One region of the Shouchella rhizosphaerae genome, then DNA from elsewhere that is predicted to be linked to it. Evidence: a T-box and tRNA genes for the amino acid it is inferred to sense, from the RefSeq annotation. Region 1 holds a T-box; the other regions hold tRNA genes.

Evidence for each region. The T-box of region 1 lies ahead of V5G21_RS01910 (valine--tRNA ligase). A T-box ahead of a tRNA ligase gene usually reads a tRNA of that ligase, here a tRNA-Val.
Region 2: it has a tRNA-Val gene. The T-box ahead of V5G21_RS01910 (valine--tRNA ligase) is inferred to sense a tRNA for this amino acid. The anticodon was not compared.
Region 3: it has a tRNA-Val gene. The T-box ahead of V5G21_RS01910 (valine--tRNA ligase) is inferred to sense a tRNA for this amino acid. The anticodon was not compared.

The regions. Positions count from the first base shown of each region.
Region 1 covers NZ_CP144921.1:324,846-335,370, forward strand. The annotation lists gene V5G21_RS01890 (S9 family peptidase) at 84-2,030, opposite strand; gene V5G21_RS01895 (hypothetical protein) at 2,172-3,263, opposite strand; gene V5G21_RS01900 (prepilin peptidase) at 3,320-4,039, opposite strand; gene V5G21_RS01905 (folylpolyglutamate synthase/dihydrofolate synthase family protein) at 4,185-5,495, opposite strand; gene V5G21_RS01910 (valine--tRNA ligase) at 5,561-8,203, opposite strand; T-box leader at 8,242-8,467, opposite strand; gene V5G21_RS01915 (hypothetical protein) at 8,780-9,544, opposite strand; gene ysxE (spore coat protein YsxE) at 9,792-10,525, opposite strand, start outside.
Region 2 covers NZ_CP144921.1:1,972,892-1,983,416, forward strand. The annotation lists rRNA gene V5G21_RS09835 (16S ribosomal RNA) at 1-1,494, shown strand, start outside; rRNA gene V5G21_RS09840 (23S ribosomal RNA) at 1,827-4,762, shown strand; rRNA gene rrf (5S ribosomal RNA) at 4,993-5,108, shown strand; tRNA gene V5G21_RS09850 (tRNA-Val) at 5,126-5,201, shown strand; tRNA gene V5G21_RS09855 (tRNA-Thr) at 5,336-5,411, shown strand; tRNA gene V5G21_RS09860 (tRNA-Lys) at 5,430-5,505, shown strand; tRNA gene V5G21_RS09865 (tRNA-Leu) at 5,518-5,600, shown strand; tRNA gene V5G21_RS09870 (tRNA-Gly) at 5,620-5,691, shown strand; tRNA gene V5G21_RS09875 (tRNA-Leu) at 5,711-5,796, shown strand; tRNA gene V5G21_RS09880 (tRNA-Arg) at 5,816-5,892, shown strand; tRNA gene V5G21_RS09885 (tRNA-Pro) at 5,897-5,973, shown strand; tRNA gene V5G21_RS09890 (tRNA-Ala) at 5,981-6,056, shown strand; rRNA gene V5G21_RS09895 (16S ribosomal RNA) at 6,232-7,780, shown strand; rRNA gene V5G21_RS09900 (23S ribosomal RNA) at 8,237-10,525, shown strand, end outside.
Region 3 covers NZ_CP144921.1:2,718,213-2,728,737, forward strand. The annotation lists gene V5G21_RS13445 (RsbT co-antagonist protein RsbRA) at 1-643, shown strand, start outside; gene V5G21_RS13450 (STAS domain-containing protein) at 661-1,017, shown strand; gene V5G21_RS13455 (anti-sigma regulatory factor) at 1,020-1,451, shown strand; gene V5G21_RS13460 (PP2C family protein-serine/threonine phosphatase) at 1,452-2,468, shown strand; gene V5G21_RS13465 (STAS domain-containing protein) at 2,533-2,862, shown strand; gene rsbW (anti-sigma B factor RsbW) at 2,862-3,344, shown strand; gene sigB (RNA polymerase sigma factor SigB) at 3,304-4,089, shown strand; gene V5G21_RS13480 (SpoIIE family protein phosphatase) at 4,091-4,717, shown strand; gene V5G21_RS13485 (Tex family protein) at 4,817-6,979, shown strand; gene cmpA (cortex morphogenetic protein CmpA) at 7,007-7,150, opposite strand; gene V5G21_RS13495 (SprT family protein) at 7,232-7,696, shown strand; tRNA gene V5G21_RS13500 (tRNA-Asn) at 7,749-7,823, shown strand; tRNA gene V5G21_RS13505 (tRNA-Ser) at 7,825-7,912, shown strand; tRNA gene V5G21_RS13510 (tRNA-Glu) at 7,920-7,991, shown strand; tRNA gene V5G21_RS13515 (tRNA-Val) at 8,249-8,324, shown strand; tRNA gene V5G21_RS13520 (tRNA-Asp) at 8,332-8,408, shown strand; tRNA gene V5G21_RS13525 (tRNA-Leu) at 8,433-8,518, shown strand; tRNA gene V5G21_RS13530 (tRNA-Leu) at 8,525-8,609, shown strand; gene V5G21_RS13535 (TetR/AcrR family transcriptional regulator) at 8,735-9,268, opposite strand; gene V5G21_RS13540 (MMPL family transporter) at 9,406-10,525, shown strand, end outside.

The sequences.
Region 1 (10,525 bases):
AACCGCTCGCAAATAAGGAAACATAGTGGCGAGCGGCATCGATCGCTACTGCTTTCAAATATAAACACTTAGCCTATAACGTGTCATAACCGCTTGGAAAACCAATCTGCTATCGCATTGAGACGTTCAATCCGCAAATTCGGCTTACCACTTCTTGACAGTTCATGATTAGCTTCCGGGAAACGGATAAATACAGTCTCTTTCCCATGCTTTTTCAACGCAATAAACAATTGCTCTGCTTGTTCAATCGGACAGCGATAGTCTTTTTCACCGTGCAAAATAAGCAATGGCGTTTCCACGTTTTCAACGTATTTGAGTGGCGAATGGGCCCACAGTGTTTCGATATCATGCAAGTCTGCTTTTATTTGCCACTCTGAAAAATAGTAGCCAATATCGCTTACGCCATAAAAACTAATCCAATTGGATATCGAGCGTTGCGTAACAGCCGCTTTGAACCGATTCGTATGGCCAACAGCCCAATTTGTCATAAAGCCACCGTAACTTCCCCCAGTCAGACCGATGCGCTCCTGGTCAATCCAGTTATGTTGGCCAATTGCAAAATCAAGGACATCCATTAAATCTTGGAAGTCCCCTCCGCCATAATCGCCACGGACCGCATCAGCAAACGCTTGCCCGTACCCAAGGCCACCACGGGGATTGGTAAACAACACGCCAAACCCTTTCGCGCATAATAGTTGAAATTCATGAAAATACGTACGGGCATACATCGCATGGGGACCGCCATGTACTTCTAAAACAAGCGGATACGTTTTTCCTTCTTCAAACCCAATCGGCTTCATTAGCCAACCTGCGACAAAACTGCCATCTTCCCGTTTATAACAAATTTCTTCTAGCTCGCTAAACTCATACGTACGCCGCGGTTGGTCATTGAATGACGTATGTTCATGAAGCGTCCCAGTAGCAAGATCAAGTCGGTAAGCCTCGCTAAGCTGTTTGACGTCGCTTATCGTCACAATCGCTTGCCCTTTTTGAAAATCAAATCCATTTATGTGACGCTTTTCATGCGTGACCTGATTCACTGTGCCATCGAGGCGAAACGACCAAACATTTACATCGCCTTCTTTTGAAACAAGCGCATAAATGGACTGACCATCTTCTCCCCATTTCAGCCCATTTGATCCAATATTCTGTAAAAAATCCCCAATTGCAACGTCGCCAATCGAGGCATCCAGTTGGCTGGAAAGCAAACGGATTTCTTGCTTTTGGCAATCATAAACATATAGCTTCGTCAATGTCGCGTTTTTGTATTCTCTCTCATGGCCTAGGAGAGCGACATAAGAACCATCAGGTGATACGGATCCGCTTTGCACGACCATTGGTTCCTTTGTGATTTGCGTTTTTGCTCCCGTATCCAAGTCAATAAACCAAACATCGACAGCAAAAGTAAAATCATTGTTTTCGTTATGGCTGCCAGCTACAAGGACAGCGCGTCCATTTGCTGAAAAGTCAATTACATTTACGTCAGCAGGGCTGTCTGTTACCCACTTCCACTTTTTTGTGGCAATGTCGATTACGCCAATTTGTTTCAAGCTGCCATCAAACAAACCTCTTTCGTCTGACTTATATTTCATTGCCTCTACCACTAATGGCTTTGGCCAATCATTGCTTGTCCCTGTTTCTTCAGGCTGTTTATAAGCAGCAAAGGCAATTTTGCTCCCGTCAGGTGACCAAAAAAACGCGTTAACGCCATTTTCGAGATCTGTCAGCTGTTCAGCTTCCGCCATGCCTTGTTTTACATAAACTTGCATTTTTCCAGTCCGGTTTGAGAGATAGGCAAGCGCCCCAGTTGAGGACCATTTTGGTGAAATATGCTTATCGTTCCCAAATGTCCATTGAGAAACGTGACTACTTTTTTGCATGTCCAGTCCGTAAATATTGGCTATGTAGTCATTTTTTTGCTTGTCCATTTTTGTGACAACAATTGCAGCACTCTTGCCATCAGGCGCTACTGCTGGGCTTGTCACTGTTGTTAATTCATATAGTGTCTCTGCAGATACGCGGCTTTTCATCAAAGCATCCCTCCTGTTTACCATTATAAACAGAAACTTCGAGTATAGAAAGAATAATAAGGAATAGAATGTCACCGCGTGTCTTTTATCCGTCTAAGTGGGGGCATCGACAATCTTAAAAAGAACGCTCAAAAGCGTTCTTCAATGTTTGATCGCAGCGATGGCATTTTCATAATCGCTTAATGCCTGCAAAAGTGCTTGCTGTGTTGCCCATAATAGTGGTTCTTCCACGTTTTCTTGGTACGATTCAAGATTGGCTGTTGCTTCAGAAAGAGCATCACTCATCGCCAATGCGAATGGTTTGGCTTCCTCGCCTAACTCGGAAAACGCCCCATCACGGTTGGAACGTAGCTCTGCAACCGCTGTATTCAACTGCTGCAGCTGTTCTTGGTTTAAAGGAGAGTTATCAGTTGCTAACAACTGGCTAGAGGACAAGTCTGCGAGAGCGCTGTACAAAGAATAAGCGTCAGTGAACCAAGCAGCGGCTGCTTCTCCGCCGGCTTCAGGCACGCCTCCTTCGACCGTATACGTTTTCACATAGACTTCTTGACCTGCGTTTGACACAAGCGTGCCAAGCTCTTCGGCGCGGGAACGGTCCCCGGCAACGCCAACAAACATAAACCATGGCTCCTCCTGGCCGATTAATGTCGCTGGCAGCCCTTTTGCTTTTGTTGACTGAATGACTTGCTCCGCTTGGCCTGGCTCGTCAAATGCTGCGCCTTGCACAACATCCACTTGCATTGTCGGAAAGGCAACCTGGCCACTAGCAGCCACCGAGACTGCTTGTGGTGTCTGATCTTGAGCAGGGCTTGCAATGACAAATTGGTAGAGGACAGCCCCTAATCCTACGCCGACGACAATCGCTGATACAACAGCAGCGACTATGTTCCACGGAAACGCTTTTGCCGTCCAGTTTGTAGGACGCTTCCGTTTTTTTGGAGGCAGCTTTGGCGACTTTGAACGGTTGCCATCATCCCAAAAACGTTCCTCTTGTCCACGTTCTTCCCGTTTTCTGTTTAAATCAATGACTTTGTCCGGCTTCGGCAAAAATTCATCCTCACTGCTGCTTTCGTTTATCGTTTCTTCTGGTTTTTGAAAAGGCGTCCCATCCCATGTCAATACTTCCAGCGGTGGGCTTTCTTCTTGTTCACTCGTTTTAGCGGGTGTCTTTTTGGGCGGCAGTGGTTCGTTGTGATCAAAGCGAAAAGACATCGTTTTTTTGTTGTTTTCCATTTTTTATACACCCCTTTCTGCTTTTATCTATATGAGGCTTGTCTATTTTTAGAACGTCAAATCCTAGCCGCAAAATAAACAAGCAATGCTGCGGCACTGATAAATGGCGCAAAAGGGATTGCCGTGTTTGGTGCAAACTTTCCTACTACCGTTTTCGCTCCTACAAATAATAAAGCCAAACAAGCAGCACAAGCGACCATAGGCAAAAACAGCTTTGGCCCCAGCACAATAGCAAGCACGACAAATAATTTCAAATCGCCACCGCCCATGCTTCCATTGAGGCACGCAGCTACGAGAATAAGAAGCATCATTGCTGTACTGATTGCGCTAAGCCACGAAAACGGTACTGGCACGACACACAAGCGCAAAAAAACAAGAGGAATGGCAAAAAACAACAACACCATATTCGGGATCATCATCCGGCTATAATCAGTCATTGACACTAAGAGAAGCATAACGATGAGAAGAATGGAAACAACCAATTCAAGGCGAAGACCTATCAAAAGCCAGGCAAGCAAATACAAACCAGCGCTGGCGATTTCGATAAGTGGATAGGAGATGGAAAGAGGCATTCGGCAATGTTTGCATTTTCCAGATTGGATGACATACGAAACAATCGGAATCAACTCAGACGGCCCTAATACGCGGCGGCAGCCCTCACAACGCGACCGTCCCCAAAAACTTAAGCGCAGTGGCACCCGTGTTGCCGCTACATGGAGGTAAGAACCCATTAGCCCTCCACAAATAGCAGCATAACAGGATATGACGAGAGACATCTTCACCTCTCCTTCCTTTTCGTCTTCGTTTTTCGACGAAAATAGCCTAATTCCTGCAAAAATGTTTCAATCTTCTAGTGAATATCGCCATTTTTGACTCATGTGAGACGAGCCGCAAATGAAAGCCTGCTGCATTATAAGTACGTCACATGCCTTCTTTGTGAGAAGCCAACGATTGCCGCACCTCTGAAATAAAATAAAGGGACCCTGTCACAACAAGGACATCCTGCTCGCCAAGGTTTTCCATCATTGTTTTGAGCGCTTTTCGCCAATCAGCTGCTACCTGCTTTCGCTTGACTGGTGCTTGTTTGAATAGGTCTTCAGCATTCGCAGCACGGTGGAAATCAAAGCTTGTGAATGAAAATGCTACTTCAAGGCCGCTTGTTGCAAACGGCTTTAACAACACGTTCATGTCTTTTTCTTTTGTCGATGCAAGCAATACATGGATGCTCTTGTCGCTAAAACGTTCTTGTAAAGCAGCTGTTAGGGCTAAAAAGCCTTCTTCATTATGAGCTCCGTCTAAGACGATTGGTGGATTCACTTGGATAATTTCAAACCTTCCTGGCCAACTTGTGTTGGCAATCCCGATTGCCTTGGCTTCCTTCCCGATCTGCCGCTTCAGTGAATTGCTGAGCAACGAAACAGCTTTAAGGGCAAGCGCGGCATTTTTATGTTGGTGTGCCCCGTAGAGCCCAGCATGATAACGAACGGCTTCCTCGTCCTTTTCCTCTTTGTATGTAAACGTTCGTCCTTGGAGGCTCTCAACCAAAAACGTTTCATTTAACTGGTGCAAGGGACTTCCTATTTGGCGAGCTGTCTCGGAAATAACTGTATACGCTTCTTCCCCTTCGACACCGGAAATAACCGGAATGCCTGGCTTAATAATGCCCGCTTTTTCATAGGCAATTTCCGCCAGAGTATGGCCGAGAATGTGCATATGGTCGTGACCAATCATGGTAATAATAGATAAAACAGGCGTCACTACATTGGTGGAATCGAGTCTGCCACCTAGGCCGACTTCAATTAAACAAATGTCCGGTTTAGCGACTTCGGCAAAGTGGTAAAACATCATCGCCGTCAGCACTTCAAACTCTGTTGGCGACCCAAGGTCAGACTGTGCCACTTCCTCGACAACCGGCTTTAGGCGCTGGGCAGCTTGAAGCAAATCACGATCGGAAATGGGCACACCGTTCACCGAAATGCGCTCTGAAAACTGCTCAATGTAGGGCGATGTAAACGTGCCGACTGAAAAGCCGCCCGCTGTAAGGATGTGACGTAAAAAACTGACAGTCGAACCTTTTCCGTTGGTGCCGGCGACATGGACGGCCGTCAGCCTTTGTTCTGGGTGGCCTAACGCTTCAAGCATCCATTCCATTCGCTTTAATCCTGGCTTTATGCCAAAAGGCAATAGCGAGTGGATCCATTGTACTGCTTCCTCTGCTGTTTTCACTTCCATCCCCGCTTTCCTAATCAGTCTGTTTGAAAAAAACCCAGCGAACGGCCGCTGGGCTAAAAAATGCGTTATGCCTTCAGTTCAGCGATGCGCTCAATCACCGTTTGCCGCTTCGCTGCGTAATCTTGCTGTTTGGCTTTTTCCTCTTCTACGACATGGGACGGCGCTTTTGCAAGAAAGCCTTGGTTGTTTAACTTTTTCTCAATCCGTTCAACTTCCTTGTTTAACTTATCTAGTTCTTTTTCTAACCGCGCCACTTCTTTATCTAAGTCGAGCATGCCAGCCAACGGCAAGAATAGTTCCATTCCCGAAAGTGCATGGGACATAGCCTTTTCTGGTGTAGCCAAGTCGACCGCTATATCGAGCAGACTTGGATTGGCAAATTTCTCAATATAAGCGACCCCTCTTTGGAGCCGTGCCGCCATTTGTTCGTCTTGCGGACGGATCTTTAGCTCAATTTGTTTGCTCATTGGCACATTTAGTTCCGAGCGTGTTGTCCGGATGGCATGGATGAGCGATTTAAGTGCTTCCATGTCTTCTACGGCTTCCTCAAAAACAAGAGATTGATCGTACACTGGCCAGTTGGCAACGGTAATCGATTCGCCCTCATGAGGAAGATGCTGCCATATTTCTTCCGTAATAAATGGCATAAACGGATGGAGCATCCGCATCGTTTGGTCAAGGACATGAGCTAACACAGAACGAGTTGCCTGTTTTGCTTGCTCATTTTCCCCATAAAGGGCGAGCTTTGCCATCTCAATGTACCAATCACATACATCGTCCCAAATGAACGAATAGAGTAATCTTCCAGCTTCGCCGAATTCGTAAGCATCGATTAATCGAGTCACCGACTCTACCGTTTCTTGCAAACGCGTTAAAATCCACTTGTCCGCAATTGACTTTTCTTGGTTAATATCGATGTCGCTATAAGAGAAACCATCCATGTTCATTAAGGCAAACCGGGAAGCATTCCAAATTTTATTGCCAAAATTCCAAGTCGACTCAACTTTTTCCCAGTAAAAACGCAAATCGTTTCCAGGTGTGCTGCCTGTTGCCAAGAAGAAACGTAAAGAATCAGCGCCATACTTGTCAATAACCTCTTGCGGATCGACGCCATTGCCAAGAGATTTGCTCATCTTCCTTCCTTCCGCATCACGAATCAGACCGTGAATAAGCACGTCTTTAAATGGCCGTTGGCCAGTAAAGGCTTTGCCTTGGAAAATCATCCGCGATACCCAGAAGGCAATAATGTCATAGCCTGTCACTAACACATTAGTCGGGTAGTAACGCTTATAGTCAGGCGCTTCCTCGTCAGGCCAGCCCATTGTTGAAAAAGGCCAGAGTGCAGAGCTAAACCAAGTATCAAGGACGTCTTCATCTTGACGCCAGTTTTCGCTGTCACGAGGAGGCTCTTTGCCAACATAAATTTCGTTTGTTTCTTTATGGTACCAGGCTGGAATTTGGTGACCCCACCACAGTTGTCTCGAAATACACCAATCGCGGATGTTTTCCATCCAGCGTATATATGTCTGTTCAAACCGTTGCGGCACAAATGTCACTTTTGTATCAGCATGTTCTTGAAGCTTCAATGCCTCTTCTGCTAACGGGCGCATCTTCACAAACCACTGTGTTGATAAGTATGGCTCTACTACAGCGCCGCTACGTTCTGAATGGCCGACAGAATGGAGATGGTCTTCAATTTTGAAAAGAACTTGTTGTGCTTGCAAATCTTTGACAATCTGCTTCCGGCACTCAAAACGGTCCATTCCTTCATACTTCCCTGCTTTTTCATTCATCGTGCCGTCTTCATTCATGACAAGGACACGAGGCAAGTTATGGCGGTTGCCAATTTCAAAATCATTAGGATCGTGGGCAGGCGTAATCTTGACAGCGCCAGATCCAAATTCACGATCTACATAATCATCGGCAATGATCGGAATCTCTCTTCCTACAATTGGCAGTTTGACCATTTTTCCAATTAAATGCTGGTACCGTTCATCATCAGGATGCACAGCTACAGCTGTATCACCTAGCATGGTTTCGGGCCGTGTCGTGGCAATTTCGATTGAACCGCTTCCGTCGCTAAGGGGATAGCTCATGTGGTAAAACGCCCCTTGGACGTCCTTGTAAATGACTTCAATATCAGACAGAGCCGTTTTTGTTTGCGGATCCCAATTAATAATATATTCGCCTCGATAAATAAGCCCTTTGTTATATAGACTGACAAACACTTCTTTTACCGCATCGGACAGCCCTTGGTCTAGGGTAAACCGTTCTCGGCTATAGTCAACGGAAATGCCGACTTTTGCCCATTGCTCCCGTATAAACTTAGCGTATTCGTCTTTCCACTCCCACGATTTCTCTAAAAACGCCTCGCGGCCAAGGTCGTATTTGGAGATGCCTTGTTCCCGGAGTTTCCCCTCTACTTTTGCTTGCGTAGCAATGCCTGCATGGTCCATTCCAGGCAGCCACAGCGTGTCGTACCCTTGCATCCGCTTCGTCCGTGCTAGGATATCTTGAATGGTCGCATCCCAAGCATGCCCTAGATGAAGTTTTCCTGTTACATTTGGGGGCGGGATGACAATCGAGTAAGGTTGTTTATCAGGGTCACCTGTCGCCTCAAAAAATTTTCCTTTGAGCCAATACGTATACCATTTTTTTTCGGTTGCGCTTGGATCATACTTAGTTGGCATCGAGTGCTGTTCTTCCATTTTTTATCCTCCTTCACGTAAAAAAACCCCCGTTCATCTCAAAGGACGAAGGGAGTGTTCGCGGTGCCACCTTTGTTCACGGCATACTTGTAACCGTGCAGCTCGACTTTTTTGTAACGGTCAAAAACCGATTCCGCTTACTAACTCGTTCAGCGGAACAGCTCACAGGCGACCTTCAAACGCTTGTAGCCTAGGAAACTTCCAGCCTTGGTTTCCCTCTCTTTGAGGCACAGCCATTCTACTCTTCCTGCTCATCGCTTTTTATAGGATATGTCCGTATTTTACCGTTTGCCAGTGCAATCGTCAATAACAGCTTTGCCGGATAAGCGTTTTTTATACGAAGCCTTTCTTGGAGCACGCAAATAAGCAATGTTTGCATAAACTATTGCAAACCATTCACAGGAGGTCATGAACATGGCTAAACGGTTTCGGGGCTTTCCGCCTCCACACCCACCACATTGCCCGCCGAAAAAAGGATGGGGATTTAAAAACATTTTGCTCCAAGTGCTGCCGCCTATTATTGTTTTCCAACTTCTGCGCACCCTCTTTTTTCCGACTACGTTTGATTTGATTGTGTTAACTGTTATTATTGTTTTGTTTTTCTGCCTCTTCCTGCGTATTTTTTAAAGTGGCTGTAGCGTGTGGGGGAGGTGGCAAGGCTACCGGCATTTGCCCATCTTGCGTTTGTTCCTGTTGTTCCTCTAAAACGTATTTAAGGCGCCTTGCGCCAAACCAGCCGACAACGGACAGCACAAGGAACAACAGGCTACTCGGGAAGTCCAATATCACTGTAAGAAGCCCATCCCAAAGCCTCATTGCCGTAAAAAACAGCAACACAGCGAGCAGCTGACTTGCGACACCAGCTACTTTCCAAATGTTCGCGCGTTTTTTTTGCTTTGTGCCATGCACCATATAGATGCCTGAAAGGCCAAAAACAGCGAGTAACACGAGGGGAAACAATGAAAATTTTGTCGCTTGCACAGTGGCATCAAAAAAGCCAATAAATTGGACGATTGTCTGGACAGCAAAGGCAACCGCCAAAATGAGCATGCCTGTTGCAAGCGCTTGGGCTACTTTCAGTTTTGCAGGCTGCTTCGGTATACCTAAAAGCCGTTGTTGACAATAAGCAGCGACACTATGCTTTTGTACATGAAGAGGGAGGCGGCGCTGTTCAAGCTCAAGCCATTCAGCAATGATTTCAGCGAGGACTTGATTCGCCTGCCGCGAAGAAATCGGCGCTGAATAGATATAATGGGATACTTCTTCAAAAAGAAGTTGGTTTTCTTCGCTTAGCTTCTCTGCTTTCGTTCTAATATCGTTTGCGCGCAACATGTTGCCCACAGCTCATTGACACCTGCCTTTGCTCCTCATCGTTGTATTTTATTAAGATCTAGACTCTTTCATTTAACAGGAGAGCGGATTGTTTTTCAAGCTTTAACATTGCAGCAAAGCATTAACGCAAAAAAGGAATGCACACCCAATTGTCAACTAGTTGCCAGAAATGAATAGACAACCTATATTCCATGGAGCCTGATTTTTTTATTTCTTCGGTGGCAAAGAAAAAGCCTTCAGAGTGAAAGCTGAAGGCTTATGCTTCCTTTTTTTCTTCGGCTGGAGCAAGTTTGGACACAAAACGCTGAACTTTGCGCATGGCCATGATCCGCTTCTCAAGGCGCCGGACATGCTCAAGTTCGTTTCCCCCGTGCCTATAATCGCCGATCGCGTAATAAATTGGATCTGGATACAATAAGTACGCACAAAGGAGATGCTTTTCAGAATCAAGCAATGGCAAATGTTGCTCATAGCGATGCAACCAACGGAACACTTCATCCTCTTCCCATAATGCGTAAGGAAAGCTGCGTCGGCAAAAGGCGGCCAAGTCCCGTGCTGGTGTGTCTAAACTTGCTTGTTCAAAATTAAACAACAACAGTTCGTTTGTTTCGGTCGCCATTGCATGGTGACGAGAAAGCCTTCCATGTGTCAGCACGCTTCTATAGGAACGTTTTTCTAAAGTTGCTTCGTACCATTTTTCCAACTGGTTGCGCGCCCCTTCAGCAAGCTGTTCCAGCAAGCCGTAATGGGTTAAAAACGTTAACTCAAAGGGCGAAATATAACGATTCTGTTCAGCTTGATCAGCAAAACGGGACATTTCTAAAAAATGCCTGTCCCAACGAGCCAACAACCGTTCACACGATCCATCGAGTGACTCTTTTACAGCTGGCTGTGTCTTTACCGTTATGCGGTGGATGACACCAAGATGATCTGCAATCGTTTCTTCAATCGAGACGCGGCTTTGATAGTCAACCTCATTGACCCACGGCA
Region 2 (10,525 bases), 1.6 Mb from region 1:
TGCAAGTCGAGCGGACAGAAGGGAGCTTGCTCCCGGACGTTAGCGGCGGACGGGTGAGTAACACGTGGGCAACCTGCCCCTTAGACTGGGATAACTCCGGGAAACCGGAGCTAATACCGGATAATCCCTTTCTCCACCTGGAGAGAGGGTGAAAGATGGCTTCGGCTATCACTAGGGGATGGGCCCGCGGCGCATTAGCTAGTTGGTAAGGTAACGGCTTACCAAGGCGACGATGCGTAGCCGACCTGAGAGGGTGATCGGCCACACTGGGACTGAGACACGGCCCAGACTCCTACGGGAGGCAGCAGTAGGGAATCTTCCGCAATGGACGAAAGTCTGACGGAGCAACGCCGCGTGAGTGAGGAAGGCCTTCGGGTCGTAAAGCTCTGTTGTGAGGGAAGAAGCGGTACCGTTCGAATAGGGCGGTACCTTGACGGTACCTCACCAGAAAGCCACGGCTAACTACGTGCCAGCAGCCGCGGTAATACGTAGGTGGCAAGCGTTGTCCGGAATTATTGGGCGTAAAGCGCGCGCAGGCGGCTTCTTAAGTCTGATGTGAAATCTCGGGGCTCAACCCCGAGCGGCCATTGGAAACTGGGGAGCTTGAGTGCAGAAGAGGAGAGTGGAATTCCACGTGTAGCGGTGAAATGCGTAGAGATGTGGAGGAACACCAGTGGCGAAGGCGACTCTCTGGTCTGTAACTGACGCTGAGGCGCGAAAGCGTGGGGAGCAAACAGGATTAGATACCCTGGTAGTCCACGCCGTAAACGATGAGTGCTAGGTGTTAGGGGTTTCGATGCCCGTAGTGCCGAAGTTAACACATTAAGCACTCCGCCTGGGGAGTACGGCCGCAAGGCTGAAACTCAAAGGAATTGACGGGGACCCGCACAAGCAGTGGAGCATGTGGTTTAATTCGAAGCAACGCGAAGAACCTTACCAGGTCTTGACATCCTTTGACCACCCAAGAGATTGGGCTTCCCCTTCGGGGGCAAAGTGACAGGTGGTGCATGGTTGTCGTCAGCTCGTGTCGTGAGATGTTGGGTTAAGTCCCGCAACGAGCGCAACCCTTGATCTTAGTTGCCAGCATTGAGTTGGGCACTCTAAGGTGACTGCCGGTGACAAACCGGAGGAAGGTGGGGATGACGTCAAATCATCATGCCCCTTATGACCTGGGCTACACACGTGCTACAATGGATGGTACAAAGGGCAGCGAAACCGCGAGGTGAAGCCAATCCCATAAAGCCATTCTCAGTTCGGATTGCAGGCTGCAACTCGCCTGCATGAAGCCGGAATTGCTAGTAATCGCGGATCAGCATGCCGCGGTGAATACGTTCCCGGGTCTTGTACACACCGCCCGTCACACCACGAGAGTTTGTAACACCCGAAGTCGGTGAGGCAACCTTTTGGAGCCAGCCGCCTAAGGTGGGACAAATGATTGGGGTGAAGTCGTAACAAGGTAGCCGTATCGGAAGGTGCGGCTGGATCACCTCCTTTCTATGGAGTTTTTACTCTAGTCGATGTATGACCTTCTGGTCATATAGCGCTTGTGCTGTTGTTCAGTTTTGAGAGGACTCAAAACTCTCAGGTTCTTTGAAAACTAAATCCAGAAATAACTCAAATTGATCTTTGTTCATCGGTTGTATAACTGTTTGAACGAGACGTCAAGAATTCAATGCATACCTTTTTATGTATTTTTTTATTTTTGCGAAGAGCAGCAAGGAGATCGAGGACACACGTTTTCGAAGGAGGGAGCGTACGAGTGTACATGACCGAGTGAGAATAACGTAAGTGGACGAAGAGATCCGCCGCTGATCTGAAGCAAAAAAGGATAAGTTAGAAAGGGCGCACGGTGAATGCCTTGGCACTAGGAGCCGATGAAGGACGCGACGAACCGCGATAGGCTTCGGGGAGCTGTAAGTAAGCTTCGATCCGGAGATTTCCGAATGGGGGAACCCACCATCCGTAATGGGATGGTACTGGCATCTGAACACATAGGATGTCGAGAGGCAGACCCGGGGAACTGAAACATCTAAGTACCCGGAGGAAGAGAAAGCAAATGCGATTTCCTGAGTAGCGGCGAGCGAAACGGAAACAGCCCAAACCAAGAGGCTTGCCTCTTGGGGTTGTAGGACACTCAACAACGGAGTGATCAAGAAACGGAGTAGGTGAACTGTCTGGAAAGGCAGGCCGAAGAAGGTAACAGCCCTGTAGCTGAAACTTCGTTTCCTCCAGAGTGGATCCTGAGTACGGCGGGACACGTGAAACCCCGTCGGAATCCGGGAGGACCATCTCCCAAGGCTAAATACTCCCTAGTGACCGATAGTGAACCAGTACCGTGAGGGAAAGGTGAAAAGTACCCCGGAAGGGGAGTGAAAGAGATCCTGAAACCGTGTGCCTACAACTAGTCAGAGCCCGTTAACGGGTGATGGCGTGCCTTTTGTAGAATGAACCGGCGAGTTACGGTATCGTGCAAGGTTAAGCTGATGAAGCGGAGCCGCAGCGAAAGCGAGTCTGAATAGGGCGCATTAGTACGATGCCGTAGACCCGAAACCGGGTGATCTACCCATGTCCAGGGTGAAGGTCGGGTAACACCGACTGGAGGCCCGAACCCACGCAAGTTGAAAATTGCGGGGATGAGGTGTGGGTAGGGGTGAAATGCCAATCGAACTCGGAAATAGCTGGTTCTCCCCGAAATAGCTTTAGGGCTAGCCTCGAGTGATGAGTCTTGGAGGTAGAGCACTGATTGGACGAGGGGTCCCCACAGGATTACCGAATTCAGTCAAACTCCGAATGCCAATGACTTTAACTCGGGAGTCAGACTGCGAGTGCTAAGATCCGTAGTCAAGAGGGAAACAGCCCAGACCATCAGCTAAGGTCCCCAAGTATACGTTAAGTGGAAAAGGATGTGGAGTTGCCCAGACAACCAGGATGTTGGCTTAGAAGCAGCCATCATTGAAAGAGTGCGTAATAGCTCACTGGTCGAGTGACTCTGCGCCGAAAATGTACCGGGGCTAAACGTATCACCGAAGCTATGGCAATCCCGTAAGGGATTGGGTAGGGGAGCGTTCCAAGGACAGCGAAGCTAGATCGTGAGGACTAGTGGAGTGCTTGGAAGTGAGAATGCCGGTATGAGTAGCGAAAAGATAGGTGAGAATCCTATCCGTCGAAAGCCCAAGGTTTCCTGAGGAAGGCTCGTCCGCTCAGGGTTAGTCGGGACCTAAGCCGAGGCCGAAAGGCGTAGGCGATGGACAACAGGTTGATATTCCTGTACCACCTCGTATTCGTTTGAACGATGGGGGGACGCAGAAAGGTAGGGTGAGCGCGCCGCTGGCTGTGCGCGTCGAAGCATGCGAGGCTGGAACATAGGCAAATCCGTGTTCCGTAAGGCTGAGCTGTGACCGTGAAGGACCTTCGGGTCCGAAATCCCTGATCCTCCGCTGCCGAGAAAAGCCTCTAGTGAGAATACAGGTGCCCGTACCGCAAACCGACACAGGTAGGCGAGAAGAGAATTCTAAGACGCTCGGGAGAACTCTCGTTAAGGAACTCGGCAAAATGACCCCGTAACTTCGGGAGAAGGGGTGCTCTAGTAGGGTTAATCGCCCGAGAGAGCCGCAGTGAAAGGATCCAAGCGACTGTTTAGCAAAAACACAGGTCTCTGCGAAGCCGTAAGGCGAAGTATAGGGGCTGACACCTGCCCGGTGCTGGAAGGTTAAGAGGAAGGGTCATCCCTTACGGGAGAAGCTCTGAATTGAAGCCCCAGTAAACGGCGGCCGTAACTATAACGGTCCTAAGGTAGCGAAATTCCTTGTCGGGTAAGTTCCGACCCGCACGAATGGTGCAACGACTTGGATACTGTCTCAACGAGAGACCCGGTGAAATTATAGTACCTGTGAAGATGCAGGTTACCCGCGACAGGACGGAAAGACCCCATGGAGCTTTACTGTAGCTTGATAGTGAGTGTTGGTATCATCTGTACAGGATAGGTAGGAGCCTTGGAAACCGGAGCGCTAGCTTCGGTGGAGGCGTCGGTGGGATACTACCCTGATGGTGCTGGCATTCTAACCTCGACCCGTGATCCGGGCCAGGGACATTGTCAGGTGGGCAGTTTGACTGGGGCGGTCGCCTCCTAAACAGTAACGGAGGCGCCCAAAGGTTCCCTCAGAATGGTTGGAAATCATTCGTAGAGTGCAAAGGCAGAAGGGAGCTTGACTGCGAGACCTACAAGTCGAGCAGGGACGAAAGTCGGGCTTAGTGATCCGGCGGTGCCGTATGGAAGGGCCGTCGCTCAACGGATAAAAGCTACCCTGGGGATAACAGGCTTATCTCCCCCAAGAGTCCACATCGACGGGGAGGTTTGGCACCTCGATGTCGGCTCGTCGCATCCTGGGGCTGAAGTAGGTCCCAAGGGTTGGGCTGTTCGCCCATTAAAGCGGCACGCGAGCTGGGTTCAGAACGTCGTGAGACAGTTCGGTCCCTATCCGTCGCGGGCGTAGGAAATTTGAGAGGAGCTGTCCTTAGTACGAGAGGACCGGGATGGACATACCGCTGGTGTACCAGTTGTTCCGCCAGGAGCATCGCTGGGTAGCTACGTATGGACGGGATAAGTGCTGAAAGCATCTAAGCATGAAGCCCCCCTCAAGATGAGATTTCCCATGGCGTAAGCCAGTAAGACCCCTTAGAGATGATGAGGTTGATAGGTCAGAAGTGGAAGCGTGGCGACACGTGGAGCGGACTGATACTAATCGGTCGAGGACTTATCCTATACACATTCTTGACAATTGAGTCTATTTCGGATTTAGTTTTGAAAGAATCACCGATTCTTTCCATACCCTTCAGTGCAGACGAAGAGATTCGCTGCTTATCTGAGAACTACGAAGAGAAGCGAGGAGTTCGAGGACAGGAGTGCTCGAAGAAGGGAGCGTACCCAAACGTACGTGACCGACTGAGAGACACGAACTGGACGAAGAAATCCGAAGCTTATCTGAAGTAGAGTCCGGTGACAATGGCAAAGAGGTCACACCCGTTCCCATGCCGAACACGGCCGTTAAGCTCTTTTGCGCCGATGGTAGTTGGAGGCTTCCTCCCGCGAGAGTAGGACGTTGCCGGGCAATATTTTATTTGCAATGGAGGATTAGCTCAGCTGGGAGAGCATCTGCCTTACAAGCAGAGGGTCGGCGGTTCGATCCCGTCATCCTCCACCATGCTTTGCTCTGTATTCTCAAGATTCTATTTTTAAGACAGGCTTTAAAAAGCTACTTGACGAATTAAGTGTAAAACGTTATTTTAGTAAACGGAGATATTTTTCAACAAAAATCAACGTTATTTTTACAATTATGCCGGTCTAGCTCAATTGGTAGAGCAACTGACTTGTAATCAGTAGGTTGGGGGTTCAAGTCCTCTGGCCGGCACCATTAATCCAAGTTAAGTCAGAGCCATTAGCTCAGTTGGTAGAGCATCTGACTTTTAATCAGAGGGTCGAAGGTTCGAGTCCTTCATGGCTCACCATAATATTGTTTTGCGGGTGTGGCGGAATTGGCAGACGCGCTAGACTTAGGATCTAGTGTCTTTATGACGTGGGGGTTCAAGTCCCTTCACCCGCACTTACAAATTTTATAAATTGCGGAAGTAGTTCAGTGGTAGAATATCACCTTGCCAAGGTGGGGGTCGCGGGTTCGAATCCCGTCTTCCGCTTTTTGTTTTTGCATCCCGTGCCGGGATGGTGGAATTGGCAGACACACAGGACTTAAAATCCTGCGGTAGGTGACTACCGTGCCGGTTCAAGTCCGGCTCTCGGCATACTGCCAACAATTTAATTGCGCCCGTAGCTCAACTGGATAGAGTACTTGACTACGAATCAAGCGGTTAGAGGTTCGAATCCTCTCGGGCGCGCCATTTACGGGAAGTAGCTCAGCTTGGCAGAGCACTTGGTTTGGGACCAAGGGGTCGCAGGTTCAAATCCTGTCTTCCCGACCATTACTCTGGGGCCTTAGCTCAGCTGGGAGAGCGCCTGCTTTGCACGCAGGAGGTCAGCGGTTCGATCCCGCTAGGCTCCACCAAAAAAAGTGTTGACATTCACACTTAATAATGTTATATTAGTTAAGTTGCCTCTGAAACGGCAACCGAGTCCTTTGAAAACTGAACAAAAGCCAAGCGTAAAAAGAGATACAAGGTATCTCGTCAATGATAGTGAGCCACAACTTCGGTTGTGCAATGAGCAAGTCAAACTACTTTTTAACGGAGAGTTTGATCCTGGCTCAGGACGAACGCTGGCGGCGTGCCTAATACATGCAAGTCGAGCGGACAGAAGGGAGCTTGCTCCCGGACGTTAGCGGCGGACGGGTGAGTAACACGTGGGCAACCTGCCCCTTAGACTGGGATAACTCCGGGAAACCGGAGCTAATACCGGATAATCCCTTTCTCCACCTGGAGAGAGGGTGAAAGATGGCTTCGGCTATCACTAGGGGATGGGCCCGCGGCGCATTAGCTAGTTGGTAAGGTAACGGCTTACCAAGGCGACGATGCGTAGCCGACCTGAGAGGGTGATCGGCCACACTGGGACTGAGACACGGCCCAGACTCCTACGGGAGGCAGCAGTAGGGAATCTTCCGCAATGGACGAAAGTCTGACGGAGCAACGCCGCGTGAGTGAGGAAGGCCTTCGGGTCGTAAAGCTCTGTTGTGAGGGAAGAAGCGGTACCGTTCGAATAGGGCGGTACCTTGACGGTACCTCACCAGAAAGCCACGGCTAACTACGTGCCAGCAGCCGCGGTAATACGTAGGTGGCAAGCGTTGTCCGGAATTATTGGGCGTAAAGCGCGCGCAGGCGGCTTCTTAAGTCTGATGTGAAATCTCGGGGCTCAACCCCGAGCGGCCATTGGAAACTGGGGAGCTTGAGTGCAGAAGAGGAGAGTGGAATTCCACGTGTAGCGGTGAAATGCGTAGAGATGTGGAGGAACACCAGTGGCGAAGGCGACTCTCTGGTCTGTAACTGACGCTGAGGCGCGAAAGCGTGGGGAGCAAACAGGATTAGATACCCTGGTAGTCCACGCCGTAAACGATGAGTGCTAGGTGTTAGGGGTTTCGATGCCCGTAGTGCCGAAGTTAACACATTAAGCACTCCGCCTGGGGAGTACGGCCGCAAGGCTGAAACTCAAAGGAATTGACGGGGACCCGCACAAGCAGTGGAGCATGTGGTTTAATTCGAAGCAACGCGAAGAACCTTACCAGGTCTTGACATCCTTTGACCACCCAAGAGATTGGGCTTCCCCTTCGGGGGCAAAGTGACAGGTGGTGCATGGTTGTCGTCAGCTCGTGTCGTGAGATGTTGGGTTAAGTCCCGCAACGAGCGCAACCCTTGATCTTAGTTGCCAGCATTAAGTTGGGCACTCTAAGGTGACTGCCGGTGACAAACCGGAGGAAGGTGGGGATGACGTCAAATCATCATGCCCCTTATGACCTGGGCTACACACGTGCTACAATGGATGGTACAAAGGGCAGCGAAACCGCGAGGTGAAGCCAATCCCATAAAGCCATTCTCAGTTCGGATTGCAGGCTGCAACTCGCCTGCATGAAGCCGGAATTGCTAGTAATCGCGGATCAGCATGCCGCGGTGAATACGTTCCCGGGTCTTGTACACACCGCCCGTCACACCACGAGAGTTTGTAACACCCGAAGTCGGTGAGGCAACCTTTTGGAGCCAGCCGCCTAAGGTGGGACAAATGATTGGGGTGAAGTCGTAACAAGGTAGCCGTATCGGAAGGTGCGGCTGGATCACCTCCTTTCTATGGAGTTTTTACTCTAGTCGATGTATGACCTTCTGGTCATATAGCGCTTGTGCTGTTGTTCAGTTTTGAGAGGACTCAAAACTCTCGATTAAATGCTATTGCTCCTGCGGTTACTCGTCGCAAGGCAGCACGAAGCATAAACTGAGAAGTGTTACATGATGTAATTGAAATCAGTAGCCTTGTTCAGTTTTGAGAGGACTCAATACTCTCAGGTTCTTTGAAAACTAAATCCAGAAATAACTCAAATTGATCTTTGTTCATCGGTTGTATAACTGTTTGAACGAGACGTCAAGAATTCAATGCATACCTTTTTATGTATTTTTTTATTTTTGCGAAGAGAACCGAGTAGATCGAGGATGGGAAATGTTCGAAGGAGGGAGCGTACAAAGGTACGTGACCGACTGAGAAACATGAACCAGACGAAGAGATACGAAGGTTATCTGAAGCAAAAAAGGATAAGTTAGAAAGGGCGCACGGTGAATGCCTTGGCACTAGGAGCCGATGAAGGACGCGACGAACCGCGATAGGCTTCGGGGAGCTGTAAGTAAGCTTCGATCCGGAGATTTCCGAATGGGGGAACCCACCATCCGTAATGGGATGGTACTGACATCTGAACACATAGGATGTCGAGAGGCAGACCCGGGGAACTGAAACATCTAAGTACCCGGAGGAAGAGAAAGCAAATGCGATTTCCTGAGTAGCGGCGAGCGAAACGGAAACAGCCCAAACCAAGAGGCTTGCCTCTTGGGGTTGTAGGACACTCAATAACGGAGTGATCAAGAAACGGAGTAGGTGAACTGTCTGGAAAGGCAGGCCGAAGAAGGTAACAGCCCTGTAGCTGAAACTTCGTTTCCTCCAGAGTGGATCCTGAGTACGGCGGGACACGTGAAACCCCGTCGGAATCCGGGAGGACCATCTCCCAAGGCTAAATACTCCCTAGTGACCGATAGTGAACCAGTACCGTGAGGGAAAGGTGAAAAGCACCCCGGAAGGGGAGTGAAAGAGATCCTGAAACCGTGTGCCTACAACTAGTCAGAGCCCGTTAACGGGTGATGGCGTGCCTTTTGTAGAATGAACCGGCGAGTTACGGTATCGTGCAAGGTTAAGCTGATGAAGCGGAGCCGCAGCGAAAGCGAGTCTGAATAGGGCGCCTTAGTACGATGCCGTAGACCCGAAACCGGGTGATCTACCCATGTCCAGGGTGAAGGTCGGGTAACACCGACTGGAGGCCCGAACCCACGCAAGTTGAAAATTGCGGGGATGAGGTGTGGGTAGGGGTGAAATGCCAATCGAACTCGGAAATAGCTGGTTCTCCCCGAAATAGCTTTAGGGCTAGCCTCGAGTGATGAGTCTTGGAGGTAGAGCACTGATTGGACGAGGGGTCCCCACAGGATTACCGAATTCAGTCAAACTCCGAATGCCAATGACTTTAACTCGGGAGTCAGACTGCGAGTGCTAAGATCCGTAGTCAAGAGGGAAACAGCCCAGACCATCAGCTAAGGTCCCCAAGTATACGTTAAGTGGAAAAGGATGTGGAGTTGCCCAGACAACCAGGATGTTGGCTTAGAAGCAGCCATCATTGAAAGAGTGCGTAATAGCTCACTGGTCGAGTGACTCTGCGCCGAAAATGTACCGGGGCTAAACGTATCACCGAAGCTATGGCAATCCCGTAAGGGATTGGGTAGGGGAGCGTTCCAAGGACAGCGAAGCTAGATCGTGAGGACTAGTGGAGTGCTTGGAAGTGAGAATGCCGGTATGAGTAGCGAAAAGATAGGTGAGAATCCTATCCGTCGAAAGCCCAAGGTTTCCTGAGGAAGGCTCGTCCGCTCAGGGTTAGTCGGGACCTAAGCCGAGGCCGAAAGGCGTAGGCGATGGACAACAGGTTGATATTCCTGTACCACCTCGTATTCGTTTGAACGATGGGGGGACGCAGAAAGGTAGGGTGAGCGCGCCGCTGGCTGTGCGCGTCGAAGCATGCGAGGCTGGAACATAGGCAAATCCGTGTTCCGTAAGGCTGAGCTGTGACCGTGAAGGACCTTCGGGTCCGAAATCCCTGATCCTCCGCTGCCGAGAAAAGCCTCTAGTGAGAATACAGGTGCCCGTACCGCAAACCGACACAGGTAGGCGAGAAGAGAATTCTAAGACGCTCGGGAGAACTCTCGTTAAGGAACTCGGCAAAATGACCCCGTAACTTCGGGAGAAGGGGTGCTCTAGTAGGGTTAATCGCCCGAGAGAGCCGCAGTGAAAGGATCCAAGCGACTGTTTAGCAAAAACACAGGTCTCTGCGAAGCCGTAAGGCGAAGTATAGGGGCTGACACCTGCCCGGTGCTGGAAGGTTAAGAGGAAGGGTCATCCCTTACGGGAGAAGCTCTGAATTGAAGCCCCAGTAAACGGCGGCCGTAACTATAACGGTCCTAAGGTAGCGAAATTCCTTGTCGGGTAAGTTCCGACCCGCACGAATGGTGCAACGACTTGGATACTGTCTCAACGAGAGACCCGGTGAAATTATAGTACCTGTGAAGATGCAGGTTACCCGCGACAGGACGGAAAGACCCCATGGAGCTTTACTGTAGCTTGATAGTGAGTGTTGGTATCATCTGTACAGGATAGGTAGGAGCCTTGGAAACCGGAGCGCTAGCTTCGGTGGAGGCGTCGGTGGGATACTACCCTGATGGTGCTGGCATTCTAACCTCGACCCGTGATCCGGGCCAGGGACATTGTCAGGTGGGCAGTTTGACTGGG
Region 3 (10,525 bases), 1.9 Mb from region 1:
TAAAGACAGTTATTATGCGGAATTAAAAGAGCATGTCGACCGTTTTATTCAAAATGGCGGTTCACTAATCTTATTTTCAAAATCGATGCATTTGTTTAGGAAGGTATGCCAAAGGTTCGTAATTGCGTCTGATGTAAAAGAAAGTCAGGCTGTGGAAATGTTAGCGGAATTAAATGAATGGATTGATGAACGGACGGATCGAATTGTAAACGATTATGCAGGGAATTGGGAATATACGATCGAAATGCAAAAGCTTTCGCTGTTAGAGTTATCCGCTCCGCTGATTCCTGTTTTTGAAGAGATTACGGTGATGCCGTTAATCGGGACGATTGACACAGCGAGAGCGAAACTGATCATGGAAAATTTGCTTGAAGGCGTGATCGAACACCGCTCAAAAGTCGTTTTAATTGATATTACAGGTGTCCCGGTCGTCGATACAATGGTTGCCCAACATATCATTGAAGCTTCCGAAGCTGTCCGTTTAATTGGAGCGAAGGCTGTATTAGTGGGGATTCGTCCTGAAATTGCCCAGACCATTGTCAACTTGGGCATTGACTTGGCTAGATTTCCAACGCAGAGCACACTACGCAAAGGGGTTGTGTTGGCCTTAGAAATGACAGGAAAGAAAGTGGTCGATTTATGATGGAAGGTGGAAATGCAATGAGGATTCCAATTCTTAAGCTCAAACAATATTTATTAATCAGCATCCAAATTGAGTTAGATGATCAAACTGCCCTCCAATTTCAGGAAGATTTGCTTAGAAAAATCCACGAAGAAGGTTCAAAAGGAGTCGTTATTGATTTAACGAGTGTCGATATGATTGACTCGTTCATTGCCAAAGTACTTGGCGATGTTGTCGACATGTCCAATTTGATGGGGGCTCGTGTCGTACTGACCGGCATTCGTCCTGCTGTTGCTATTACATTAATTGATATGGGAATCAAATTAGAAGGTGTTTCAACCGCGTTAGATCTTGAACAAGGACTCGCAAGCTTGCAACAGGAATTGGAGGGTTAGAGATGGACATCCAATCCTGTGTGGAAGTGAAAAATGAATGGGGAATCGTCGCTGCTAGGCAGGCAGGGCGCGACCTTTCACGCCAAATCGGCTTTGGCAGTGTTGATCAAGCTCGGATCACGACAGCCATTTCTGAACTAGCAAGAAACATTTACTTGTATGCGAAGCGGGGAGAAATTCGCCTTGAATTGGTGGAGAAACCCTCCAACCTCGGGATCATCAAAGGCATCCGTGTGATTGCTAAAGATGATGGTCCTGGCATTCAAGATATACGGCAAGTAATGGTAGATGGATTTACGACTTCCAGCGGCCTAGGGGCAGGTTTGCCTGGCGTGAAAAGGCTTATGGATGAATTCACAATTGATTCAGAAATAGGCGTAGGAACAACGATCACGGCAACAAAATGGGCCCAAATGAGGGGGCATGTGAGATAGATGTCTGTTGTAGACTATAAGTTACAGCTTTCCTATAAGCGCATCTTGAAAGACTTTTTAGAGAACAAATCGGAACAAAGTCTGTACGAGGCGCAAAAAGTAAGCAAGTTTTTGTTGGAGCAAAAAATTTCGCCTGAAGAATTTGTCAGCATCCATTTTAAAGTGTTGACAGAAATGCTCCCTCAATTGGACGAGCAAGTTCAAGATTCGTTTGTTCTCCTATTGGAAGTCATGATGGGATATGGGCTTGCTTATCAAGAACATCAAGTATTGAGGAACCGACAGCAAGAACTTGAATCAGAAATTGATGTCGCAGCTAGTATGCAGCAGACTCTGCTCCCGCAAGAAAAGCCAGAAACAGAATTTCTTGATGTCGGTGTTGTTTGTAAACCAGCAAAGAAAATGAGCGGCGATTATTACCATTATGTACATGAAGATGACAAAGGGCTGGGTATGGCTATTGCCGATATTATTGGCAAAGGCGTGCCTGCGGCTCTTTGCATGTCTATGATCAAATATGCGATGGACAGTTTGCCGTCAGAGCAGCAACTCCAACCTTCGCTTTTACTTGAAAATTTAAACCGTGTTGTTGCCCAAAACGTTGGAGACAGCATGTTTATTACGATGATGTACGGGTATTATAACAGAACAACTGGTGATTTCCACTATTCAGGTGCAGGCCACGAACCAGGTTTTTTTTACAGCGTGGCCAACGATGCATTTGAAGAATTGCACGCCAAAGGGCTCGTATTAGGCGTGTCCCGGCAAACCAAATATAAAGAATATACCCGCCATTTGGATGTAGGCGATTTTATTGTGCTTTTGTCTGATGGTGTAACAGAATGCCGCATAGGCGACGAATTTATTGAGCGGGAAGAAATCACGAAATTAATTCGTAAATATATGCATTTACCTGCCCAAGAAACGGTCAACCGCGTTTATGAGGAACTTGTAAAAATCCAAGATTTTGTATTACGTGATGATTTTACGCTTATTCTTTTGCGGAGGACCGTTTAAAAATAGGAGTGGCCGGGTATGAAAGAGAAATGGAACTTAATTGCTTGAGGAGGACGGTTTACATATGAACCTTACAATACGATCAGAACAAACAGACAACGCCTATCATATTTACCTTGCTGGCGAGATTGATGCTTATACAGCTCCTCAACTACGTGAATCTCTCATTCCTCTAGCAAAGGAAAAAGGTATTGAGATGACGATTCATTTTAATGAGGTGGAATATATTGATAGCACTGGACTTGGTGTTTTTGTTGGTGTGTTGAAAACAACGGATGCAAATGGCAGCAACTTAAAGCTTTGTGGCATGTCTAGTCGAGTTAGACGGCTATTTTCAATAACGGGACTGGATGAAGTGATTACGATTGAAGAAGTGAAGGAGGGGCAGAGTTAATGGAACAACATGACCGTATCCACGTGGAAATCCCTGCCAAGCCCGAATACGTCAGCATTGCGCGTTTAACCGTTTCTGGCGTCGCGAACCGTCTTGGTTTTTCTTACGACGATATTGAAGACATTAAGATCGCAGTTGCCGAGGCATGTACGAATGTCGTAGAACATGCCTATTCTGAAGGTGGATCGATTTATTTAGCTTGTTATATTTATGATGATCGAATTCAAGTAGTCGTTGCTGATCAAGGCAAGAGTTTTGACATTAAAGATGTGGAAAGTCGACTAGGTCCAGTTGATGCGAAAAAGCCAGTTGGAGATTTAAAGGAAGGAGGGCTTGGTTTATTCCTCATCAGCAGTTTAATGGATAAAGTTGAAATCAATGAAGATAACGGCGTGATGCTCGTCATGACAAAGTATCTTTACGAGAGTGGGGTGGAGGAAAGTGTCGACGGAATCTCTTCCTTACAGTCAGAACAAGGATGATATCTATCTTTGGATTGAACAATACCAAAAAACTGGAAGTGAAGAAGCCCAAATCAAATTGGTAAACCATTTTGAAGCGCTTGTCCGCTCCCTTTCTAGGAAGTTTTCAAAAGGGCGAGAATACGATGAAGACTTGTATCAAGTCGGCATGGTTGGTCTGCTCGCCGCAATGAAACGTTATAACGAAGACTATGGCAGAAGCTTTGAATCGTTCGCAGTTCCTACAGTTGTAGGAGAGATCAAGCGCTTTATTCGCGACAAAACATGGAGTGTCCATGTGCCGCGCCGCATCAAAGAACTGGGGCCAAAAATTAAGAAAGCAGCGGATACGCTAACCATTGAGTTGCAACGTTCCCCTTATGTTCATGAAATTGCCGAGTACCTTCAAGTGACAGAGGAAGAAGTGCTTGAGACAATGGAAATGAGCAAAAGTTACCAAGCACTATCCGTCAATCGCCCTCTTGAGGCAGACCAAGAAGGCGGAGAAGTGACGCTCCTTGATCTTGTTGGCAATGAAGAGGCTGGCTATGAGCAAGCTGACCAAAAGTTATTGCTTGAAAAAGCGTTCGAGGTGCTAAACGAACGGGAAAAGGACATTCTTCAATGCACCTATTATGAGAATTTAAGCCAAAAAGAGACAGGCGAAAAATTGGGCATTTCACAAATGCATGTATCCCGTTTGCAACGCCGTGCACTTCAAAAACTGCGCGACTCCATACGTGTGGAGCCTACGGAGATTTTCTGAAATGCTAACGTATTTTAAAGACCAATATACGGATATTGCGACTGTCCAGCAAATCAAACCAGGTAATGCTGTTTGCGGCGACGGGCACATGGTGATCCAAAAAGGCACATACACAGTATGTGCCGTTGTCGATGGTTTAGGGAGCGGCCAAGGGGCATACCATTCTACTATGACGGCACTAGAAGCGGTGCAAACGTATCATGCTGAGTCTGCCGATGTGATTCTTGAACATTGCAATAGGGCTTTGATCCATCAACGGGGGGCTGTTATGACAGTCATTAAAATTGATTACGAAAGCAACATCCTCCATTACGCAAACTTCGGAAACATTGGCTTTGTCTTATTCCATCCTGATGGCTCGTTTATTCAGCCAATGCCGACGCGAGGCTATTTGTGTGGCCGCAAAAGCAAAATCAAAAGCGACAAGTTCTTATATTCTCCTGGTAGCGCCTTTATGATCTATACAGATGGCGTCGACCGGCTTCCGCCAAAACAAGCGCTAATTGACCAGAGTGGCTTATACAACGTAAGTGAGAACGTGGTGGCAGCCAAACGGTTTAATCAAAAAGATGACGCGACGTTAATGGTCGGCAAATTTAGAGTGCCTGCAGCGGTACATAGGGGATAGGGCGATAAGCGAAAAGAAACACCTTACAGGGCGAGGTGTTTCTTTTTTGTTTATTTGCTTTTGTGCTATGATAAACGGAGATTGGAGGACGGTAAGGCAATGGAGGAATTGGTAAACGAAACGGTAACGGAAACAGGCTTAGCCCCGAAACAAGTTAGGCAAGTTGTCGAGTTGTTAAAGGAAGGCAATACGGTCCCTTTTATTGCTCGATACCGGAAAGAACAAACGGGCGGTCTTGATGAATTGCAAATCAAAGCAATCGCAGATGCGCACGAATATGCTGAAAGCGTCATGCAGCGGCGAGAAGAAGTGCTTCGCCTCATTGATGAACAAGGCAAATTGACAGCCGAATTAAAGGCGCAAATTAAAGCGGCTCGAAAGCTGCAAACATTAGAAGACTTATACCGGCCATATAAACAAAAGCGGCGCACTCGGGCAACCGCAGCCAAAGAAAAAGGGCTTGAGCCATTGGCGCAAGAAATAGTATCTTTCCCGAGAGAATTTTCGCTAGAAACAGCGACAACGCCCTTTATCAATCAAGAATTAGGAGTGCCAGACAGTGAAACGGCAATCGCTGGCGCGAAAGATATACTAGCAGAGATGTTTGCCGAAGACCCAGAAATACGGTCGACGCTCCGTGAACGGGCGTTAAAGCAATCAACCATTGAAACAAGCCGAAAAAATGGCGGCGCAGAAGATGAAAAAGGCGTCTACGCCCTATATTATGATTTCCAAGAGCCTATTAAAAAAATGGTGCCCCACCGGACACTCGCCGTTAACCGCGGTGAGCGAGAAGAGGTATTGCGCGTGCACGTACGCTTCCCAAGCGATGCCTTTATCGACCAAATTAAACGCCTCATTATCAAAAAGCATGGTTCACCGGTCGTTCCCATTATGGAAGAGGCGATTGAAGATGCATACAAGCGTTTGGTCGAGCCTTCGCTAGAAAGGGAAGTACGGGCATTTTTGACTGAAAAAGCCGAAGAGCAGGCGATCGCGATTTTCGCAGAAAATGTAAAGCAACTGCTCTTGCAGCCGCCAATGAAAGGCAAAGTCGTGTTAGGCATCGATCCAGCTTTTCGGACAGGCTGCAAATGGGCGGTTGTAGATGCTACAGGCAAAGCGCTTGAAGTAGGGGTCATGTACCCAACAGCGCCACACCATAAAACGGAAGAAGCAGCAGCGATCATACGGAATGTGACGACAAAATACGGCGTTAAAATGGTTGCCATCGGCAATGGAACAGCTTCCCGTGAAACCGAGCAATTTGTCGCAAATACGATTAAAGAGATCGATGATACGCTTTACTATTGTATCGTCAACGAAGCGGGGGCGAGCGTCTACTCTGCTTCTGAAATTGCCCGCACAGAATTCCCTGATCTCCAAGTCGAGCAGCGGAGCGCGATCTCGATTGCCCGTCGCCTGCAAGACCCGTTGGCAGAGCTAGTCAAAATTGATCCAAAATCAGTTGGCGTCGGCCAATACCAGCATGATGTGTCACAAAAAAAGCTAAATGAGTCGCTTGCTTTTGTTGTCGAAACCGCCGTCAACCGTGTCGGCGTCAATGTCAATACCGCTTCAGCAGCATTGCTTTCTTATGTGGCTGGGCTTAATAAAACGCAAGCGACCAACATTGTTGCCTATCGAGACGAACACGGGCCATTTCCAACAAGAACAGCGTTAAAGAGCGTTCCCCGTTTAGGTGCCAAAACATATGAGCAATGCATTGGCTTTTTACGTGTCCCAGACGGCAAAAATCGATTGGATGCGACGGCCATTCACCCAGAAAGCTACAACGAGGCGAAAAAACTCCTTCAGTATGTAGAGGCAGAGCCAAAAGACATTGGCACAGACAAACTGAAACAAAGACTAAACAGCCTCAATCAAGGCGAATTAGCAGAAAAACTTGAAATTGGCACGTTAACATTAGCCGATATTATCGACGCACTTGCCCGTCCGAACCGAGACCCACGGGATGAATTAGCGGCGCCACAGTTAAAACAAGATGTTCTTAAGATGGAGGACTTGGAGAAAGGCATGGAACTTCAAGGAACCGTGCGCAATATCGTCGATTTTGGCGCCTTTGTCGATATTGGCGTCAAACAGGACGGTCTCGTGCATGTGTCCAAATTGTCGGACCGCTACATTAAACACCCTATGGAAGTCGTATCCATTGGCGATGTTGTTACTGTTTGGGTAGAGGACGTTGACGAGAAAAAAGGACGCATCAGCCTGACAATGAAGGCGCCAATTGTTGTCTAACTGCATGAAGGGAGCGTCTCAAGCTCCCTACATCGGTTCTTTATGTTGAGAAAGCGTGTTTTCTCCATGAGTTGCTTTATAATAAAACCAACATTGATTTAAAAGCTTCAATTGATGGCGATTTTTTTCAGCATACGCTTTACGAAGCTGTTTCTTTAACCAAATAGGCATATCGAACGCTCCTCTCATGTTTCAAGTAGTATATGTTGGGCTGTTTGTCAGAGTTGAATAGTTTTTAATGGAGGACAAAGAATGACAAACAAAGAATTGCAACAGCTAACAGAAACGATTTCTCTTGCTTTTTTTAAGCGCCCTTTTACACACACAGCCCGCTTCAATAACCGCCTTCGCACGACGGGGGGAAGGTATTTGCTAAAAAGCCATGATATCGAGCTAAACCCAAAGCAATATGAGCGCTACGGCAAAGAAGAACTGATCGGCATCATTAAACATGAACTTTGCCATTACCACCTTCATCTCGAAGGGAAAGGCTACAAACATGGCGATAAAGATTTTCAGGAATGGCTTGCCAAAACAGGAGCACCTCGCTACTGCAAAACAGCGCAAGACGAACAGACCGTTCTTGTGTATACATGTACATCTTGTAGCCGAACATACCACCGGCGGCGAAAAATCAATACGCAAAAATATGTTTGTGGTACCTGCCACGGGAAACTAAAATTTTTATCGAAAAAAGTATTGCATCAAAGGAAGTGACTATGCTATATTATAAGAGTCGCCAAGGAGAGGCGGAAAAAAGCGTACATATTCCACAGTAGCTCAGTGGTAGAGCTATCGGCTGTTAACCGATCGGTCGCAGGTTCGAATCCTGCCTGTGGAGCCATGGAGAAGTACCCAAGTGGCTGAAGGGGCTCCCCTGCTAAGGGAGTAGGTCGTGTAAGCGGCGCGAGGGTTCAAATCCCTCCTTCTCCGCTCTTCTGGCCCGTTGGTCAAGTGGTTAAGACACCGCCCTTTCACGGCGGTAACACGGGTTCGAATCCCGTACGGGTCATTTGCAAAACGAGGCGCTGAAAGGAAAATGGACATGTTCTGTTCCATTGTTCCTTTCCAGCACCAGTTCGTTTCAATCGCTGTTAGAGAATGAACAACGAGACGAAAAGATTTGCAGCTTATCAGCAGACGTTTAGCAAAGAGAAGCAAAAAGGTCGAGGATAAGAAGTGTTCGAAGGAAGGAGCGTACAAACGTACGTGACTGACAGAGAATCACGAATTAGACGAAGAGATTTGCAGCTTATCTGCAGCTAAAATGGAGGATTAGCTCAGCTGGGAGAGCATCTGCCTTACAAGCAGAGGGTCGGCGGTTCGATCCCGTCATCCTCCACCATCAACAAGGTCCGGTAGTTCAGTTGGTTAGAATGCCTGCCTGTCACGCAGGAGGTCGCGGGTTCGAGTCCCGTCCGGACCGCCATCTATATTTTAAATTAATTTGCCAGCGGGTGTGGCGGAATTGGCAGACGCGCTAGACTTAGGATCTAGTGTCTTTATGACGTGGGGGTTCAAGTCCCTTCACCCGCACCAGAATACGCGGTTGTGGCGGAATGGCAGACGCGCTAGGTTGAGGGCCTAGTGGGAGTTAAATCCCGTGGAGGTTCGAGTCCTCTCAACCGCATACAGAAGAAATGTAGGAGTACCAAGGCTTTTAAAGCTTTGGTCTTTTTTTATTTTAGGGATTGCAAGTATGAAATTAAAATAATCGATTCAAGTTAAAAACGAATAAGAACTATTTATTAGTCCTTATTCATTACTAAGTACACGCATATATTCAAATATCTCGATTAATTGACCTCTTAGTTCATCCTCGAGTGATAAATCATCCCTTACCCATTCAGAGATTACATTGAATATACCACCAGCAAAAAAATTAAGCTTTGTTCTTGTTACCTTTAAGTTACTTTTCTCTAAGTAAACTTTGGTTGCATAAATGAAATGTACTAATAAAATATGAGACATATTAAGGTCTAACATATTTTTAATACTACTCTTACTCCTTGAAATTCTTAAAGTTAATCCATTAATAAAGTCATCTAAATCTTCAATTGTATTATTACTAAATTGCATGAATAACTCACTTACTTTCAAGTGAGCTGTAGCTTCAATGACGTCATTAATGGTGTCGTAATATTTATAAAAAGTAATTCTTGCAACACCTGCTTCTTTGCAAACCTTGGTGATTGTAAGGTTTTTTAATTGTTCTTTTTCTAATAGGGTAGCTACTGCCTGCATAATTGATTTTTGAGATTGAGATAAACCGCTTGTTAATTTTTCCAATAGTATACCTCCTTAATTTAAACTACTTCTTAAAATTGTAACATTAAATGCTTGCGAATATAATATCTAGTTGTTATGATAACAAATGTACTTACATTTGTTAGTTTTAAATTTGGGATAGAGGGAGATATATAGAAATGGCAAATAAACTTTTCAATATTGCTAAGTGGTCAATTACTCATAGCAAGAAAGTAATTTTTTCAACGGTTGCAATACTAGTATTGCTTGCAATTGTTGGTTTAAACCTTGGTTTAAATTTCGAAGAGGATATGACTATACCAGGTACACCGGCAGATGAGGCGGCAACATTCATTACCGAAAATTTTAGTGATGGTATGGAAGATGATGAAACCAGTACTATTGAAATTGTATTTAAAGCTCCTGAGGGAGAAGATTTAAATTCAGATTCGGTGCAAGGAAATATAGGTGAACTTATATCTGAGTTGATGGATATTGCTCATGTGGAAGGAGTTATTCCACCTTGGGATTTAGGAAATATTAGTGAGGATAATATGATTGGATATGCTGAACTGTATCTCGATCTAGCTGGGGCAGAAGTTTCAGAAGAAACTAAAGATGATATTGTAAGTGCCTTGGATATTACAAGAGATAATGATATTCAGTCAGAACTAATTAGTGATTCAGTAGTATTTAGTGCGAATGGCTTTTCTCATATGACAGAGGCAGTGGGAGTCGTAATCGCATTTCTAATTTTGTCTATCATGTTTGCATCGTTTGTTACAGCTGGATTGCCAATTGTTTCAGCTATTCTAGGGTTAGGTATTAGTTTATTAACGATCGTTATAGGAACACATATTTTTGAAATTCAATCTGTCTCTATCGTGTTAGCTGCCATGCTAGGTTTGGCTTTAGGGATCGATTATGCACTATTTATTATTAATCGATTTAAGATACAAAGGGCAAAAGGGAATAGCATTGTTGATTCAATTGCGATTGCAAATGGTACAGCTGGAACAGCCGTTGTTTTTGCTGGTATCACTGTTATTATTGGTGTATTAGGATTAGCCGTTACAGGTATTCCTTTCTTAACGGTAATGGGTGTAACATCAGCCATTAGCATATTCTTATCAGTAGTTGTATCTATACTTGTACTCCCAGCAATTATGTCATTACTGGGTAACAAAATTAGTCCGGACAATGAAAATAAATTATTAAGAAGATTATCTAAAAAAGGGAATAAAAACGGAAGTTCATCAAATAAATGGGGAGAGTTTATAGTAAGACGCCCCAAAAGTG